DNA from 4 places in the Streptomyces sp. NPDC006529 genome. Region 4 is predicted to be linked to each of the others. Evidence: riboswitches for the same ligand, from Rfam matches in the RefSeq annotation. Region 4 holds a riboswitch; each other region holds the start of a gene.

The links. A riboswitch is a leader RNA that binds a small molecule or an ion and turns the genes downstream of it on or off. The one in region 4 is predicted to bind cyclic di-AMP.
Positions count from the first base shown of each region.
Region 1: another riboswitch for cyclic di-AMP. It lies ahead of ABZY31_RS08500 (M23 family metallopeptidase); the one in region 4 lies ahead of ABZY31_RS20785 (LysM peptidoglycan-binding domain-containing protein).
Region 2: another riboswitch for cyclic di-AMP. It lies ahead of ABZY31_RS15415 (transglycosylase family protein); the one in region 4 lies ahead of ABZY31_RS20785 (LysM peptidoglycan-binding domain-containing protein).
Region 3: another riboswitch for cyclic di-AMP. It lies ahead of ABZY31_RS05815 (LysM peptidoglycan-binding domain-containing M23 family metallopeptidase); the one in region 4 lies ahead of ABZY31_RS20785 (LysM peptidoglycan-binding domain-containing protein).

Region 1 is NZ_JBEXPB010000007.1:139,096-143,681, reverse strand. It holds gene ABZY31_RS08515 (GNAT family N-acetyltransferase) at 1-226, opposite strand, end outside; gene ABZY31_RS08510 (HPr family phosphocarrier protein) at 449-730, shown strand; gene ABZY31_RS08505 (GntR family transcriptional regulator) at 936-1,601, opposite strand; gene ABZY31_RS08500 (M23 family metallopeptidase) at 1,770-2,573, opposite strand; cyclic di-AMP (ydaO/yuaA leader) riboswitch at 2,586-2,741, opposite strand; gene ABZY31_RS08495 (pitrilysin family protein) at 2,948-4,315, opposite strand; gene ABZY31_RS08490 (pitrilysin family protein) at 4,336-4,586, opposite strand, start outside.
Region 2 is NZ_JBEXPB010000018.1:20,256-24,841, forward strand. It holds gene ABZY31_RS15410 (transglycosylase family protein) at 62-1,105, shown strand; cyclic di-AMP (ydaO/yuaA leader) riboswitch at 1,381-1,553, shown strand; gene ABZY31_RS15415 (transglycosylase family protein) at 1,556-2,263, shown strand; gene eno (phosphopyruvate hydratase) at 2,523-3,809, shown strand; gene ABZY31_RS15425 (septum formation initiator family protein) at 3,927-4,409, shown strand; gene ABZY31_RS15430 (DUF501 domain-containing protein) at 4,451-4,586, shown strand, end outside.
Region 3 is NZ_JBEXPB010000004.1:206,733-211,318, reverse strand. It holds gene ABZY31_RS05825 (MBL fold metallo-hydrolase) at 1-648, opposite strand, end outside; gene ABZY31_RS05820 (SGNH/GDSL hydrolase family protein) at 764-1,573, opposite strand; gene ABZY31_RS05815 (LysM peptidoglycan-binding domain-containing M23 family metallopeptidase) at 1,741-2,757, opposite strand; cyclic di-AMP (ydaO/yuaA leader) riboswitch at 2,762-2,983, opposite strand; gene ABZY31_RS05810 (tyrosine-protein phosphatase) at 3,260-4,066, shown strand; gene ABZY31_RS05805 (aspartate aminotransferase family protein) at 4,116-4,586, opposite strand, start outside.
Region 4 is NZ_JBEXPB010000030.1:11,302-15,887, reverse strand. It holds gene ABZY31_RS20795 (alpha/beta fold hydrolase) at 1-99, opposite strand, end outside; gene ABZY31_RS20790 (S-(hydroxymethyl)mycothiol dehydrogenase) at 300-1,385, opposite strand; cyclic di-AMP (ydaO/yuaA leader) riboswitch at 1,841-2,086, shown strand; gene ABZY31_RS20785 (LysM peptidoglycan-binding domain-containing protein) at 2,091-2,873, shown strand; gene ABZY31_RS20780 (glycoside hydrolase family 20 protein) at 2,923-4,566, opposite strand.

The DNA.
Region 1 (4,586 bases), on a different contig from region 4:
CCACGTAGTCGTGGTGGGTGAAGCGGTGCACGTCCTTGGCGGACAGCCGGGGGTAGGGGGCGAAGAACCGGTAGTACTTCGACTCGTCCGAGACCTGTTCGTAGAAGCTGACCAGGCGCTCCGCGTCCTCGGGCGTGATGGGGCGGATCCGGGCGGTGCCGCCGTCGCGCAGCACGACGTCCGCTTCCCAGTGGGCCGGGTACGAGGGGTCCGACGCGGTGGTCATGGAGCCACCCTAGAGCCTGGTTTGGGCGGACGGAGGGCGGGCGCCGGGCGGGGGCGCACCCGCGGGGCCGCGTGCGCGCGGCGCAGTAGCCGAGCCGGGGCAAACCAGTGCAAGCTGTGGAGGGTCGAACGGCAGGTGAACGGGGGCCGAAGGTCGGCCGGAGCACTCGGAGTGCCGTGAGAGACTGGTCTAGACAACCGTAAGAACCTGAAGGGCATCACCATGGCAGAGCGCCGCGTCAACGTCGGCTGGGCCGAGGGCCTGCACGCTCGTCCCGCCTCGATCTTCGTCCGGGCGACCACCGCTTCCGGCGTCCCGGTGACCATCTCCAAGGCCGACGGCAACCCGGTCAACGCCGCGTCCATGCTCGCGGTCCTGGGCCTGGGCGCCCAGGGCGGCGAGGAGATCGTCCTCGCGTCCGACGCCGAGGGCGCGGACGCCGCGCTGGACCGTCTGGCGAAGCTGGTCGCCGAGGGTCTCGAAGAGCTTCCCGAGACCGTCTGACCCCCGGCCGACCCCCCGGGTCCGGCCCACGCACCACCCACGGCGGAGCCGTGGCCCCGCACCCGGGGCCACGGCTCCGCCGCATTTCCCGGGAACGCCCGAAGCCGCGTAACACCCCCGGACCTTTTCGTTTATCCGGAACGCACCCACGCGGCCGGAAAAACAATTCCCGCCCGGTAAATCAATCCTTTGTATCGGGACCGTGTTAAAGCCCGCCGCTCGCCATGTTTACGGCAGGTTGCGAAGTCCTCACGCGCAGCCGGTGCGCTCCGGCCGCGCGGTCGGCGTGGGCCGCGGTCAGCGCCCGCGCCCGCTCCGCGTCGCCGCGCGCCACCGCGTCCACGATCGCGCCGTGCTCCGCCCAGGACTCCACGGGCCGCACCGGAGCGTCCACGGCGTACATCCAGGCAACCTTGTGGCGCATCTGCGTGAGCAGCGCGATCAGGCCGGGGCTGTCCGAGGCCTGCACGAGCGTCTCGTGGAACCAGCCGCCCAGGGATCGCAGATCCTCCCCCTGCCCCCTCCTGGCCCGCTCCTGGCCCAGCCGTACCAGCCCCCGCAGCACCTTCAGGTGCGCCTCGCTGCGCCGGCGGGCGGCCCGGGCCGCCGCGAGGGGCTCCAGCAGCATCCGGACCTCCAGGAGGTCGGCCGCCTCCTGCTCGGTCGGCTCGGCGACGCAGGCGCCCGCGTGCCGGCGGGTGGTGACGAAGCCCTCGGACTCCAGGGTGCGCAGTGCCTCCCGGACGGGGACGCGGGAGACTCCGTAGCGCCGGGCGAGCAGCTCCTCGGTGAGGCGGGAGCCCGGGCCGAAGACCCCGGAGACGATGTCGTCGCGGATCGCCGTACAAACCGCGTGCGCGGGAATTCGCAAGACCGGACCTCCGCTGAATACCGTTGCCGCCGAATCCATTACCGCGACTCTATGGCAACGCGCGCTCTTTTCCGAGGACGGTTTTCGGAAATGGGCACAAAGGCACGCACGACACGAAGGCCCCGGCTCGATGAGCCGGGGCCTTCGGTCAGCGCGTGCGCGGGCGGGTCAGATCTCGACGCCCTTGGACCGCAGGTAGGCCAGCGGGTTGATGTCCGAGCCGTAGGACGGGCCGGTACGGGCCTCGAAGTGCAGGTGCGCGCCGAAGCTGTTGCCGGTGTTGCCCGACAGCCCGATCTGCTGGCCCGCGGTGACCTGCTCGCCGGCGGAGACGCTCAGCCGCGAGAGGTGGCCGTACTGGGTGTACGTACCGTCGTTGTGCTTGATGACGATGTTGTTGCCGTACGCACCGCCGTCGCCAGCCTCGACGACGACGCCCGCGCCCACGGCGTGGACGACGGTGCCCTCGGCGGCGTGGAAGTCGACGCCGGTGTGGCTGCCGGAGGACCAGGCGCTGCCGCCGGCGCCGTACTGGGTGCTGACGTAGGAGCCGGTGACCGGCAGCACGAAGGCGTTGAGGCGCTTGCGCTCCTCTTCGCGGTCCGCGCGCTCCTTGGCCTCGCGCTCGGCCTTGGCCTTCGCCTCGGCCATGCGGCGGGCCTCGGCGGCCTTCGTCTTCGCCTCGGCCTCGGCCTGCGCCTTGAGGGCGGCGGCGTCGGCGGCGTTGCGCTGCGCGTCGGCCTGGGCCTCCAGGTCGCCGGCGAGGGTGTCCGCGACGACGACGGCGTTCATGCCGTCACCCTGGGGGGCGGTGGAGTGGTGGTTGTCCGCGGCGAAGGCCGGGGCTGCGAGGCTGGCCGCGACGCCGGTGGCGGCGAGGGCGGCTATGCCGGCGACACCTGCGGTCTTCCGGCTCAGACGGCTGGAACCACGGTGCTTGCCGGAAGAGGCACGACTGCTGCCGAACGCCATGAAGGGGCTGATCCTTTCCTTCCCTCTCGCCTACCGGGTTAGCTGACGGGTTCGGAGCAGGAAGGTCTCCTACGGGCCCCCTCTTGCGAGATGGCCCGATTCACCCCAGGGACGTGGGTCCCCGGCTCCCCAGGCTCGCGCCTGACGGGGACTCGGCGATCGCTGCCCGGTGCCGCGAGTGCGGCGTTCACAACTGACGGACAGCACGCCCGACGCTAGGCGGATCTTCGGGTAATCACCAAACACACGCGCCCCATTGTTAGCTACGTCACGTGACATAGAAGCAACCTCTCCGCCAAACGGACAAAAGGGGTTCCGGTGGCCAAGCCACCGAAACCCCTTCCGCGCCCGCTCAGTTCACGGGCGGTTCACCGTCAGTTCGCGACGACGCGCACGTCACCGATTCCGAGCGCGCGCACCGGCGCCTCGATCTGCGAGGCGTCACCGACGAGCACCGTCACGAGCCGGTCCACCGGGAAGGCGTTGACGACGGCGGAGGTGGCCTCCACCGTGCCCGTCTCGGCCAGCCGCGCGTACAACCGCGCCTGGTAGTCGTCCGGCAGGCCCTGCTCGACCTGGTCGGCCAGGGTCCCCGCGACGGACGCGGCCGTCTCGAACTTCAACGGGGCCACGCCCACCAGGTTCTGCACCGCCACGTCCCGCTCCGCGTCGGTCAGACCGCCCTCCGCGAGGGTGCGCAGCACCTTCCAGAGGTCCTCCAGCGCCGGGCCCGTGTTGGGGGTGTCCACCGAACCGCTGATGGCGAGCATCGACGCGCCGGTGCCGTCCGCGGTGGAGCGCAGCACCTGCCCGAAGGCGCGCACGCCGTAGGTGTAGCCCTTCTCCTCGCGCAGCACCTTGTCCAGGCGGGAGGTGAGGGTGCCGCCCAGGCAGTACGTGCCGAGCACCTGGGGCGCCCAGACGCGGTCGTGCCGGTCCGCACCGATCCGCCCGATGAGCAGCTGGGTCTGCACCGCCCCCGGCCGGTCCACGATGATCACGCGGCCCGTGTCGTCCGCGGTGATCGGCGGTACGGGGAGCGGCTCGGCCGTGCCGCCCGTCCAGGTGCCCAGGGTGTCCGCGAGGACGGCGTCCAGGTCGATGCCGGTCAGGTCGCCGACCACCACCGCGGTGGAGGTGGCGGGGCGCACGTGGGCCTCGTAAAAGGCGCGTACGGCCGCGGCGTCGATCCGGGCCACCGTCTCCTCGGTCCCCTGGCGCGGGCGGGACATCCGCAGCGTGGCCGGGAACAGCTCCTGGGAGAGCTGCTTGGCGGCCCGGCGCTGCGGGTTGGCCAGCTCGTGCGGGATCTCGTCGAGCCGGTTGCGCACCAGCCGGTCCACCTCGCTGTCGGCGAAGGCGGGGGCGCGCAGGGCCTCGGCGAGCAGGCCCAGGGCCTTGGCGAGCCGGGAGGCCGGGACCTCCAGGGAGACCCGGATGCCGGGGTGGTCGGCGTGCGCGTCGAGGGTGGCGCCGCAGCGCTCCAGCTCGGCCGCGAACTCCTCGGCGGAGTGCTTGTCGGTGCCCTCGGACAGGGCGCGGGCCATGATCGTGGCCACGCCGTCCAGCCCGGCCGGTTCGGCGTCCAGCGGGGCGGCGAGGTTGATCTCGACGGCCACCACCTGCTGCCCGGGCCGGTGGCAGCGCAGCACGGTCAGGCCGGTGTCCAGCGCACCGCGCTCGGGGGCCGGGAACGCCCACGGCCGGGCCTCGCCGGGCTGCGGCCGGGGGTGGAAGGTCATCGTGACGGCTGCGGTGTCGCTCACTGCTCCGTCCCTTCGGTCTCGTCGTTCTCGGCGGCTTCCTCGGCGTCGTCGGCCGCGAGCGGCTCGTAGACGAGCACGGCGCGGTTGTCCGGGCGCAGCCGGGACGCGGCCACGGCCTGGACCTCTTCGGCGGTGATGTCCAGGACCCGGCCGACGGCGGTGAGCGCCAGCTGCGGGTCGCCGAAGAGCACCGCGAAGCGGCACAGTTCGTCGGCGCGGCCGGCCACCGTGCTCAGCCGGTCCAGCC
Region 2 (4,586 bases), on a different contig from region 4:
CAAGCGTTCGAACCCGGCTAGGTTCGCGTCGCCCCCGCCGCCACGCGAAAGGTCCACCCTCATGCGTTCCGGGAACGGCCGCCACAGACGCCCCCGTCAGGTCCCCGCCCTCGTCGTCACCGCCGGAGTCGCCGGCTCCGCGCTCGCTCTGCCGCTGTTCGCCGCCTCCGGCGCGAACGCGGCCGAGACCACCACCTGGGACAGGGTGGCCGAGTGTGAGAGCGGCGGAACCTGGAGCGCCGATTTCGGCAGCGGGTCGTACGGCGGACTCCAGTTCACGCTGGAACAGTGGAAGAGCGCGGGCGGGCTGGAGTTCGCCGCGCGGCCCGACCTCGCCAGCCGCTCGCAGCAGATAGCCATCGCCGAGCGGGTCCTCGCCTCGCAGGGACCGCAGGCCTGGCCGCTGTGCGGGGAGTCCTCCGGGCTCACCCGGGGCGGCCCCGCGCCCACCGTCGACCCGGGCCGCGCAGGTTCCGGTTCCGTCGCGCCGAGCCCGCTGCGCCCCGAAGGAACCCCGGCCTCCGGCACGGGTCCGCTCGCCGGAGCGCCCGCGCCCGCCTCGACGCCGGCCTCCACCGGGCACATCCCCGGAGCCACCACCCCGTCCGGGGCCAGCGCCTCGCCCGGCGCGCTGCCGGCGGTCCCCGAGACCCCGCTGACCTCCGGACTGCCCGTCATGCCACCCCCGGCGCCCGAGACCGGTGGCCCCGCCACCCCGACCGGGCCCACCGGAACGCCCGTGGCGCCCGTAACCGGTGGCTCCGCGCTCCCGGGCGGTCCGACGGCCTCCCCGTCGAACCCCGCGGCCCCGGTGGCCCCGACGGGCCCGGCCGCCACGCCCGGCTCCGCGGCCACGCCGCAGGGCGAAACGTCGGCAACCGGTGGAAAGCACCGCGGAACGCCCGCCGCGGAGACGTCCGCGGCCCCTGACGCCCTGTCGGATCCGTCGTACACCGTCAAGGCCGGGGACAACCTGACGGCGATCGCGACCGCCCAGGGGGTCGAGGGTGGCTGGAATGCCCTTTACGAGGCCAATCAGCAGGTCATCGGGCACGACGCCGACCTCATCACCCCGGGGCAGAATCTCGATCTAAGCCAGAAATAGGGGCACTTCGGGCGCGAAGATCGCCTTGTATGTCCCATTCGTGCAAGTGAGACATGCATCTCTTCGGTCCAACTGGCGTGTCCTGGTCGGAGACTGCCGCAAACCCGGCTCTCACCTGCGTAAACACCCGTCCCGGGAGCGCAAGTAGGGCCCGTTTCTCCCCGATGTCCCTCGTTGAACATCGGGGAGAGACCTGTCTACCTTCTGAATCGCTCGCCACCGCGGGCTCCTTCGACCGCATCGCCGAATCCTGCCGGCGGACGGAGGGAACAGTCGTCGCGCAAGCGCCGAAGGCAGGAGCGGGGGAACCAAGGTAAGTGCCGGAACCGGCCGTTGAGAGACGGTCACGGAACCGGCTTGGGGTTAAGCCGCGCACCACGGTGCGCGACCGGGCAACTCATCCGCCCGAACCCGACAGCTCACTTCGCAGGCGTCGGTGAGGAGAAAACCATGCTGCTTTCCGGCAAGGGCAAGCACCGTCGCGCCTCCAAGGCCACCCGTGTCGTCACCCTCGTCGGTGTCGCCGGTGTCGCCGTGGCGGCCCCGCTGATGACCGCGGGCGCCGCGAGCGCCGCGACCACCTCCCAGTGGGACGCCGTCGCCGCGTGCGAGTCCGGCGGCAACTGGTCCATCAACACGGGCAACGGCTACTACGGCGGCGTGCAGTTCTCGTCCTCCACCTGGGCGGCGTACGGCGGCAAGGCCTACGCCCCGCAGGCCAACCAGGCCACCAAGTCGCAGCAGATAGCCATCGCCGAGAAGGTCCTCAAGGGCCAGGGCAAGGGCGCGTGGCCGTCCTGCGGCGTGGGCCTGTCGAACGCGGCCTACAACGGCGGCGCGGCCGAGGCCCCCAAGCAGGCCAAGCCCGAGAAGAAGGCCGAGAAGAAGGCCCAGCCGAAGCAGGAGACCAAGCGCGCCGAGGCGCCGGTCACCCGCTCCGAGCGCGCCGAGACCCCGGCCCCCGTCAAGAAGACCCCGGCCGCCGAGGCCCCCAAGACGGGCAACGGCTCCTACGAGGTCAAGGCCGGCGACACCCTCGGCACCATCGCCCAGGCGAACGCCGTCAAGGGCGGCTGGCAGCACGTGTTCGAGCTGAACAAGGACATCGTGCAGGACGCCGACCTGATCTTCCCGGGTCAGAAGCTGAAGCTCAGCTGAACCCCGCGGTAACGCTCCACGCATGACCACCACCGCCCGGCGCGTATCCCCCCACGCGCCGGGCCGTCGTGTTTCCGCGGGCGGAATCCCGCCTTCAGCCTTGCTCTATGTCCTGTAAGAGGGGTATTCCCACCCTTTTTCGTCCCAGGGAGCGGTTGCTCGGCGGGCCGACCGCCCCGATCCGGTTAGGCTCTAAGCGGCAGGGCCGTCCCACGGCCCGACACGCCACCGCACACCCAGCGCCACATCCCATAAGGAGATGCTCGTGCCGTCCATCGACGTCGTCGTAGCCCGGGAAATCCTGGACTCCCGAGGCAACCCCACGGTCGAGGTCGAGGTTGGCCTCGACGACGGCAGCACCGGCCGTGCTGCTGTTCCGTCCGGCGCCTCCACCGGTGCCTTCGAGGCCGTCGAGCTGCGGGACGGTGACGCCAACCGCTACCTCGGCAAGGGCGTCGAGAAGGCCGTCCTCGCCGTCATCGAGCAGATCGGCCCGGAGCTCGTCGGCTACGACGCCACCGAGCAGCGCCTGATCGACCAGGCCATGTGCGACCTGGACGCCACCGACAACAAGGGCTCGCTGGGCGCCAACGCGATCCTCGGTGTCTCCCTGGCCGTCGCGCACGCCGCGTCCGAGGCCTCGGACCTGCCGCTCTTCCGCTACCTCGGTGGCCCGAACGCGCACCTGCTGCCCGTTCCGATGATGAACATCCTGAACGGCGGGTCGCACGCCGACTCCAACGTGGACATCCAGGAGTTCATGATCGCTCCGATCGGCGCGGAGTCCTTCTCCGAGGCGCTGCGCTGGGGTTCCGAGGTCTACCACACCCTCAAGAAGGTCCTGCACAGCAAGGGCCTCTCCACCGGCCTGGGCGACGAGGGCGGCTTCGCCCCGAACCTGGAGTCCAACCGCGCCGCGCTCGACCTCATCGTCGAGGCCATCAAGCTGGCCGGCTACGTCCCGGGCAAGGACATCGCGCTGGCGCTCGACGCCGCCGCGTCCGAGTTCTACAAGGACGGCAAGTACGAGTACGAGGGCCAGTCCCGCTCGGCCGCCGAGATGACCGAGTACTACGAGGAGCTCTGCGCCGCGTACCCGCTGGTCTCCCTCGAAGACCCGCTGTTCGAGGACGACTGGGCCGGCTGGAAGATCCTCACCGACCGCCTGGGCTCCAAGGTCCAGATCGTCGGCGACGACCTCTTCGTCACCAACCCGGAGCGCCTCGCCCGCGGCATCGAAGAGGGCTCGGCGAACGCCCTGCTCGTCAAGGTGAACCAGATCGGTTCGCTGACCGAGGCCCTGGACGCCGTCGAGATGGCCCAGCGCAACGGCTTCAAGTGCATGATGTCGCACCGCTCCGGCGAGACCGAGGACGTCACCATCGCCGACCTCGCCGTCGCGGTGAACTGCGGTCAGATCAAGAGCGGCGCCCCGGCCCGCTCGGACCGCGTCGCCAAGTACAACCAGCTGCTGCGCATCGAGGAGATCCTCGACGACGCCGCGGTGTACGCGGGCCGCTCCGCCTTCCCGCGCTTCAAGGGCTGACCCTCCTCCGCGGGGTTCATCCCCGCGGGGCCAGGCAGCCTCCGTACGTCCCCGCGCTCGGTCCCGTACCGTGTGCGGGGACGTATTGCTGTGTGCGCTACAGGGGAGGCGGAGTCAATGGCCGGGAACCGGGATCGGTTCTCCACCTTCTCGACCGCGACCAGGCTCAAGCAGCTCGGAGAACGGACCGCGGCCCACGTCTACCGCTCGCAGACGCGCCGTCAGGTCCGCCGCAGCCGGCTGACCGGCCGGGCCGCGTTGCTGGTGCTGGTGCTCTGTACGCTGGTCGTCGCCCTCGCGTACCCGATGCGCCAGTACGTCTCCCAGCGCTCGGAGATCGCCGACCAGCAGCGGAGCGCCGACGGGGCGCGCAAGCGGCTGGACGAGCTGCGCGACGAAAAGGCCCGCTGGCAGGACCCGGCCTACGCGGAGCAGCAGGCGCGCAGGCACCTGCACTACGTGCGGCCGGGGGAGATCGGCTACACGATGGTCGACTCCGAGACCGCGGAGCACCGCCGCACCGGCGCGGCGACGGCCGACCGGCCCTGGTACTCGAACGTCTGGGACGGCGTCGACAAGGCCGACCGCCCCGCCGACTGACGTTCACCGACCGACCACTTACCGAAAGACGCACCCCAGGCATGCAGACGCCCCCGCCCCAGACCGCACGGACCGAGCCGACGGACGCGGACATCGCCGCGTTCGAGCAGCAGCTCGGCCGCCCGCCGCGCGGACTGCGCGCCATCGCGCACCGCTGTCCCTGCGGGCAGCCCGACG
Region 3 (4,586 bases), on a different contig from region 4:
CGAGAGTCCGGCGACCTTGGTGGTCTCGTTCCAGTCCAGCTCGCGCAGCCGGTCGGCCGACACGCCCCAGTGCTCCAGGTGCGCGCCGACGCCGAGCGGGACCGCGAAGACCGTGTCCGTGGCGGCCAGAGCCTTGATCGTCGGCAGGTCGAGGTGGTCGTAGTGGTCGTGCGAGATCACCACGACGTCGACCGGCCCCAGCGCGGCCAGCGGCACCGGTACGGGGTGCAGTCGGCGGGGTCCGGCGAACGGGAAGGGAGAGCACCGCTCTCCCCACACCGGATCGAAGAGCACCCGGCGTCCGTCGATCTCCGCGAGCACGCTGGAGTGCCCCATCCAGGTCAGCCGCAGGCCGCTGACCGGCGGCTTCGCCAGATCGGCCAGGGTCGTCGGGTGCACCGGGACGGGCGCGCCCGGGTTGCGCCGGACCCGCTGCTCCTTGTGGAAATAGATCTTGGCGAACTCCACCATCGAGCCGGAAGGCCTGGTCCGGGCACCGACCGGGTTCTGAAAGACGCCGTCGGCGAAGTTCGGCGAGCGCAGGATCCGCTCCAGCCGCGCGCCGGACGGATCCGCGCCGAAGGCTTCGGGCCGCAGGGCGCGAAGCCGTGGACGCAAGGAACGGGAGCCGGGGTCGGAGCCGGTCAAGGCGCCTCCAGAGGGGAAGTGGGCAGGGCTGGTCGTACGTTCTACCACCCTCCCAACGCACACTGCCCCCGAAGGATTCCGCGCGCCTCCCCGCCCCGCCCGCGACGGCCGGCCCCTACAGCGGCAGCAGGTCCGGGCGCTTGGCCCCCATGCGGTCCCCCGAGGACTCCCCGCGCAATCGCCTGCCGATCCACGGCACGAGGTGCTCCCGTGCCCACTGGATGTTGTCGCGGGTCACCTCGGCCGAGCCGCGCGGCTGCTGCGGGGGCCACGGCTGGTCCGGGTCCGCGGGCACCTCCAGGCCGAGCACCTGCGCGGCGCGCAGCGCGACCCGGGTGTGCCCCTCGGGCGAGAGGTGGAGCCGGTCGTGGTCCCAAGCCCGCCTGTCCTGCACGGACTTCAGCGACCAGAGATCGAGCACCGGGCATCCGTACCGGTCGGCGATGGACCGGACGTGCGCCGAGTACGTCGCCACCTTGCCCCGGATGTGCCTGAGCACCGGCACCCCGCGGGTGTCGAAACCGGTGGTGATCATCACCATGCCGACTGACCCGACGAGGTCGGCGAGGGCCGCCTCGAACCGCTCCGCCACGTCGTCGGGGTCGCTCCCCGGCCGGATGATGTCATTGCCCCCGGCGCAGAAGCTGACCAGGTCGGGCGCCAGTTCCTTGGCCCGCGGCACCTGGTCGGCCACGATCTGGTCCAGGAGCTTCCCCCGCACAGCGAGGTTGGCGTACCGGAAGTCGTGCTCCTCGCGCTGGTCCGCGAGGAGCACGGCGAGCCGGTCGGCCCAGCCCACGCACAGGCCCCCCGGCCCCGGGTCGCCCACACCCTCGGTGAAACTGTCCCCGATCGCCGCGTACGAGCCGATGCCCGGCAGTGCCGTCTTGATTTCCGTCGTCCGTGCCGTCGTCTTCGTCGTCATCGCTGTCGTCGCTGCCACGAGAGCTCATACTCCACCCCGGGCGGTGACCTACGCGACCGTAGCCACCCCTTGACGGACCGTGATCTTTACCACCCGGCGGGTAAGGAATAAGTGAGGAGTCCGTCAGGTCTTTCAAGGGAGGCGGGGACACCGACGCGGCGGTGGCGTCAGACGTTCACGCCCTTCGAGCGCAGGTAGCCCAGCGGGTCGATGTCCGTGCCGTAGCCGGACCCGGTGCGGATCTCGAAGTGCAGGTGCGGGCCGGTGACGTTGCCGGTTGAACCGGAGAGGCCGATGCTCTGGCCCGCGGTCACGCTCTGGCCGACCGAGACCGAGAGCTGGGACAGGTGGCCGTACTGCGAGTAGCGGCCGTCCGCGTGCCGGATGACGACCTCGTTGCCGTACGCGCCGCCCCAGCCGGCGGAGACCACGGTGCCCGCGCCGACCGCGCGGACGGTGGTGCCGGTGCCCACGGCGAAGTCGACGCCGGTGTGGTAACCGCTGGACCACATGCTGCCGCTCGCCCGGTACTGGGTGGTGATGGAGGCGGAGACCGGGGCGACGAAGCCGGAGGCCGAGGCGGTACCGCTGCCCGAGCCCGTGCCGGCGGAGGTGCCGCCCCGAGCACTCGTCCCCTTCTGCGACGCACCCTCGTCGGCCGGGGCGGCCGGGGCCTCCGCGGCGGCGGCGCCCTCGTCCTGGCCCGCGTCCGCGTCCGCGTCCGCGTCCGCGTCCGCGTCCGCCACCGGCGCGGGTTCCTCGGCGCTTTGCGCGGCGGGCGCCGGAGCCTGTTCGCCCGGTCCGCCGAGCGCGAGCTTCAGCCCCGGGTGGATCAGCGAGGGGTCGGAGCCGACGGCCTCGCGGTTGTCCGCGTAGAGGCGCTGCCAGCCACCGCTCAGGTGCCGCTCCGCGGCGATCTCCGAGAGGCAGTCGCCGGACACCACGGTGTACACCGAGGAGGCCGCGGGCGCGGCGGCCGCGGCCCGGAGCGCCGCCGGAGCCTGGGCCGGGAGGGCCTGGGCCGGCAGCGCGGCGGTGGCGGGAGCCGTGGCCTGCGGGGCGGCCTGCGCGCCGGCGGCGCCCAGCAGCGGCAGCGCGAGCGCCGCGCTTCCGGTGCCCGCGACGACGAGACCGCGGGTCAACGCGGCGGACTTCGGACGGCGGTGCTTTCCCTTTGCGGGCATGGTGAATTCCTCTCCGTCGCCTGCGAGGTGAGCTGTCGGGTTCGGACTGGAGATGTCCGGCCGTAGGTCTACGGCTTCACCCCGAGCCGTCCGGAGGAGATCCATTCGAGAACATCGAGAAGATCGGTTTCGGAAACGGCGGCTTACCTGGTTCCCCCGCTCCTGCCGGGCGCGTGGATCGTCGGGTGCGGTGCCGGACGGTGGCAGGATTAGGCGGTCCATCCGGGTGGAGGTGAAGGTATTGGCTCCGGTCCCGTGGAACAAGCCGCGAATTCCCTTGGGTAATGGCGCGGGTGAGGGACCGCCGGAATTCCGGTCACCCTCCGTGGAATCCGCTGCGGCAACACCCTTGCGCACAAGGCAATTCGGCTTTAGCGATCACACACTCACGGTCACCGTATGATCCTGCTCACGGGGACGGGCCCGATCTCCCGGTCCCTTATGGCAAGTTGCGTTCAACCAGCGCAATTCGGACATGCCGCGACGATACGGAGGAGTCTTCGTGACCCAGCAGATACCCCAGGCCCCGTCCACGGAGCCGGAACTGACCGGAGTGCGCAACTTCCGTGACGTGGGCGGCCTCCCGGCCACCGACGGACGGAGGGTCAGATCGGGACAGGTCTATCGAAGCGGACATCTGGCGCATGCCACCGAAACCGACACGGAATTCCTCGCGTCGCTGGGTCTCCACACCGTCTTCGACTTCCGCAACGCCGCCGACCACGCCCTGGAGGGCCCGGACGTCGAGCTGCCGGGCGTGCGCAACGTCAACCTCCCGCTCTCCGACCCGGCGGACGGCACGGAGTTCTGGCGGATGGTCCGCGACGGCGATCTCGGCCAGCTGCGGGAGGCCCTCGGCGACGGCAAGGCCGCCCGGCGGATGGCCGCCTCCTACAGGGAGATCGTGACGACCCGCACCGCCGAGCACCGCCGGGTCGTGCAGGCGCTCGCCCGGAACGAGGTGCCGGTCCTGATGCACTGCGCGGCCGGCAAGGACCGGGCCGGTCTCTCGATCGCCGTCACGCTGCTCGCGCTCGGCGTGGAGCGCGAGGCGATCGTGGCGGACTACCTGGAGTCGAACGCTCCGCACCGCCGCTACAAGGTGCGCCGCAGCGGCGGGACCCCCGAGGCCCGCTCCCCCGAGGTGATGGAGCTGCTCGCCCCGCTCTTCGACGCGCGCGCCGAGTACCTGCACGCGGCCTTCGAGACCCTGGAGGAGATCTGGGGCAGCACCGACCGCTACCTCGCCGAGGGCCTCGGGCTCGCGCCCGAGACCCTCGACGAGCTGCGCGACCGCCTCCTGGAGTGACGGCGCCGGGCGGCCCGCCGGGCGGCCGACCGGCGGGCCGCCCCGCGGGTCAGCGGTTCGCGACGGCCTGCTTGACCAGGGTCCTGCCGAAGTCCCACATCAGCCCGCCCCCGCCGTGGGCGTCGTCCATGACGTCCCGGAAGGCGCCCACGAAGCGGTCCACGTCCGCCTCGTCCACGATCAGCGGCGGAATGAGCTTGATCACTTCCAGGTGGTCACCGGAAACCTGGGTGAGGATCCGGTGCTTCTGGAGCAGCGGTACGACGACCATCTGCGCGAAGAGCCCCTTGCGCGCGGCCTGGAGCATGGTCCACCGGCTGCGCAGGCCGAGCGAGGACGGGCGGCCGAACTCGATGCCGATCATCAGCCCCCGGCCGCGCACCTCGTGCAGCAGTTCGTACTCGTCCACCATCGCCGCGAGCCGGCCGCGCAGCAGATCGCCCATGGCACGGGCGTTGGCCACGACCGACTCGTTCTCCATGACGGACAGCACCGCGAGCCCGGCGGCCATGGCCTGGGC
Region 4 (4,586 bases):
CTCGCCGTCCGGGCGGTCGTGGTCCAGCGGGACCGTGAAGCGGTGGTCGGTCAGGACTACGCCGGGCTGGCGGTAGCTGGGGCTGTGGCTGTGGGTCACGGACGATCCAAGGGTCGGGTGCGGTGGGTTCCGGTGCGGTGGGTTCCGGTGCGGGCCGTGCGGGCCCGGTGCTGCCTCCGGCGGCGCCTCAAACGCCGGCGGGGCTGACATCGCGGCGCCGTGGTCCGTCGGCGGGGCTGATGTGGCGCGCCTTGGGCCGACGGCGGGCCCCGGGCCGGGGGGTGGCCCGGGGCTTGTGGTCAGAAGAGGACGACCGAGCGGAGGACTTCGCCGCGTTCCATGCGGGCGAAGGCTTCCTCCACGTCGTCGAGCGCGATGGTCTCGGAGACGAACGCGTCGAGGTCGAGGCGGCCCTGGAGGTAGAGGTCGATCAACAGCGGGAAGTCCCGCTCGGGCAGGCAGTCCCCGTACCAGGAGGACTTGAGGGCGCCGCCGCGGCCGAAGACGTCGAGCAGCGGGAGTTCGAGGGCCATCTCCGGGGTGGGGACGCCGACCAGCACCACGGTGCCGGCCAGGTCGCGGGCGTAGAACGCCTGCCGGTAGGTCTCGGGGCGGCCGACGGCGTCGATGACCACGTCCGCTCCGTTGCCGCCGGTCAGCGCCTGGACCGCCTTGACCACGTCCTCGGTACGGCCGTTGACGGTGTGGGTGGCGCCCAGCCCCCTGGCCTGTTCCAGCTTGCGGTCGTCCAGGTCCACCGCGATGATCCGGCCCGCACCGGCGAGCCGGGCCCCGGCGACGGCCGCGTTGCCCACGCCGCCGCAGCCGATGACGGCCACCGAGTCGCCGCGGCCGACGTTCCCGGTGTTGAGGGCCGCGCCGAGGCCCGCCATCACCCCGCAGCCCAGCAGTCCGGCGGCGGCGGCCGAGGCCGCCGGGTCCACCTTGGTGCACTGGCCGGCGGCGACCAGGGTCTTCTCGGCGAAGGCTCCGATGCCCAGCGCCGGGGAGAGCGGAGTGCCGTCCTCCAGGGTCATGGACTGGGTGGCGTTGTGGGTGTCGAAGCAGTACCAGGGGCGCCCGCGCTTGCAGGCGCGGCAGCGGCCGCACACGGCGCGCCAGTTGAGGATCACGAAGTCGCCAGGGGCGACGCCGGTGACATCGGGGCCGACGGCCTCCACCACTCCGGCGGCCTCGTGGCCGAGGAGGAAGGGGAAGGCGTCGTTGATGCCGCCCTCCCGGTAGTGCAGGTCGGTGTGGCAGACCCCGCAGGCCTGGACCTGGACGAGCGCCTCGCCCGGCCCCGGGTCGGGCACGAGGATCGTTGTCGTCTCCACCGGCGCGCCCTTGCTCCGTGCGATGACCCCTCGTACGCGATGCGTCACGTCATACCCCGCTCTCCTGTGATCCGTCCCGTGCTGCGAACGTACACGGCGGGAGCCTCCCGTCGGGGCCACCGGCACACTTCGGGCGGCCGACGGCGCCCCGGAACCGCACGCCGGGGTCCCGCGGACGCCGGAAGCGCCGCCCGGGTGCGCGGAACTGCCGGAGGCGGCGCGGCCGGTGGAGGTGCGAGAAACACCTTTAGAGGCAGCTAGGGGTGATTTGCCCTTGAATGCGGAACGGGCGCTCCGGCGGTGATGTGAGTCACGCGGAACAGGCCGGACCGCCGCCACCCATAAAAGATCCGGAAGTCTCAATTCCGGGCCCAGCAATGAAATTCGGGATCCATGACCCGTACGGGTGTGACGCATTCCGCGGACCGGTACCGATAAGACGATCACCACGCGGAATTCGCCCCTTGTTCCCGCCCTCCCTCTTCGTTTACGGTCACCGCAATCCAGGTGGAACGCCGAATCCTGCCGCCACCCGGAAACCCATCCCACTTCACGTACGGCAGGAGCGGGGGAACCAGGTAGGCCGCCGGTCCGGATCATGAATCCGGACCGGCTCGGGGTGAAGTCGCACCACCGGCACGCACGCCTTCGTCATGCCCGAGGCATGTCCGGAACACGCGTGCCGCGGTGCGGCCGGACAGCTCCCGTCCGAACCCGACAGCTCACCTCGCAGGCGACGGAGAGGAATGCGCCATGTCCGCATCGGGCAAGCACCGCCGTCCCAAGAACAGCCGGGTGGCCCGTCTGGTCGCCGTCGCGGGCACCGGCGGTTTCGCCCTCGCCCTCCCGCTGATCAGCGCCTCCGGGGCGGAGGCCGCTCAGCCGGCCGCGGCCGCCAAGGCGCCCACCGCTTCCACGGCCGCGACGAAGGCCGCCGCGCCCACGGTCTATTCCGTGGTGCCCGGCGACACCCTTTCCAAGATCGCGCAAACGCATTCCGTGAGCGGCGGCTGGAAGAAGCTGTACGCGGACAACCGCTCGGTGATCGGCAGCGACCCGTCCGTCATCCGCCCGGGAACCAAGCTGACGATCGGCGGGGCCGCAAAGGCGAGTTCGGGATCGGCCAAGGCCACCGCCACGACCCTGGTCGCCAAGCGCAATACCACGGCCGCGCCCGCCCGCGCCGACCGTTCCGCACGGCCCACCACCCTGTACGCCAACAACCTCGACGGGTGGATCCGCCAGTCGCTGGAGATCATGGCCCAGCACGGAATTCCCGGAACCTACGACGGAATTCACCGCAACGTGCTGCGCGAGTCCTCGGGCAACCCGCTCGCCATCAACAACTGGGACTCCAACGCGGCCGCGGGCATTCCCTCGAAGGGCCTCCTCCAGGTCATCGACCCCACCTTCAGGGCCTACCACGTGCCCGGCACGTCGTCCGACTCCTACGACCCGGTCGCGAACATCACCGCCGCCTGCAACTACGCGGCCGCCCGCTACGGTTCGATCGACAACGTCAACGGCGCCTACTGAGCGGACCCCGGGCGGAGCACGCCGCGCGGGCCGGTCCCGGGATCCCGCTTCACCTCAGGCGGTCGGCCAGCGCGGTGAACTGACTCCACGTCGGCCCGGGCGGCCGCGGGTCCCAGACCTTCTGGGCGAGGGCGGCCAGCGGCAGCCGGATCCCGGCGGCGACCTGCGCCTGGGTCTGCGATCCGGCCAGGTCGCACCAGACGGCGAGCCGGGCGCCCAGGATCCGGTCGGCGTAGCGGGCGGGCACGGCCTCGGTGCCGCGCAGCACGAGCGGGGTCCACTGTTCGTAGATCCGCCGGCCGGTCGGGTAGGTGAAGTCGTTGGGCTCGCCGAGGACGTAGTACAGGTACTCGTCGTTGAGGTTGACCACGGGCCGGCCCTCGCGCAGGTACTCCAGGGGCGGGCGGGCGCCGATCTCCTTGCCCGTCCAGTACTCCACCTCGACGTCCCGCGCGGCGGTGGCCGCGCCCCCGGTGAAGAAGCCGTCGTTCCACGCCTTGGGCTGCCGGCCGGCGGCGCGGACCACGGCCGCGCGGTCGTTCAGCCAGCCGGTGGCCAGGTCGAAGACGCGCGCCCCGGCGCCGTACCGATTCCGGGCGGCCGCCGCGAGCTGCGGGAAGGAGGCCTGCGGGTCCTTGACGACCAGCGCCTGGTACTCGTCGGCGCCGACGTGCCAGCGCGCGCCGGGGAAGAGCGGCAGGTATTCGCGCAGCAGTTCGTCGACGAGCCGCGCGGACGCCGGGTCGGAGATGTCCACGGCGCCCTTGACGGCCCGCCCGGCCGCGTCGCGCAGCTGGAGGGCGGGGTGGGCGCGCAGGACGGCGCCCAGGTGTCCGGGCGAGTCGATCTCGGGGACGACCTCGATGTGCAGGCTCCGGGCGAGGGCCACGATGGCGCGCACCTCGGCCTGGCTGAGGTGCGGGTCGGAGACGATCTCGGGGTGGCTGACGGAAGCGATGCGGAAGGCCTGGTCGTCGGAGAAGTGCAGGCCCAGCTGGTTGAGCTTGAGGTCGGCCATCTCGCGCAGCCGGTCCTCGATCCACGGCGCGGTGAAGTTCTTGCGGGCTATGTCGAGGTTCAGGCCGCGCTGCGGGCGGTCCGGCGCGTCCTTGACCGTTCCCTCGCCGATGGATCCGGCGCCGCGGACGGCCTGTTCGAGGGTGCGCGTGCCGTAGAAGACCCCGGCGTCGTCGGGCCCGGTGATGCGGACGCCGCCGCCCCGCACCGTGAGGGTGTAGGACTCCGGGGCGGCCTTGGCGCCGCTCGCGGGGGCCTTGTCGAGAGCGAGTTCCACGTCGCCGGGCCGGAGCGGGCCGCCGTCCTCGGCGTAGCCCAGCTCCAGGTCGCGGGCGAGCATCTTCCCCTCGTCGCCGAGGGCGGCCGCGTCGGCGCGGGCGACGACGACCCGTGCCTGCGGGGCGGGCTTCCAGCCGGGGCCGCGCGCCGCTTCGAAGGTGCGGACGGCCGGGATCGTCCGCGGCGCGGTGGACAGGGGGTAGCTGCGGCTCGGTGAGGGGGCGCGGGCGCTGGACGCCGACGGGTCGGGGCTGCCCGGGACGGCCGGTGAGCTGGCGGCCGCGGGGCCGTCCGTACGGCCGCTCGCGGGGGCCGACGTACAGCCTCCGGCCGCGAGCGTGGCCGCCGCGACGGCCACGGCCGTCGCGGCGGTGCGTATCTTCCCGGTTCGCCCCATGGTCACCTCACATCCCCCAC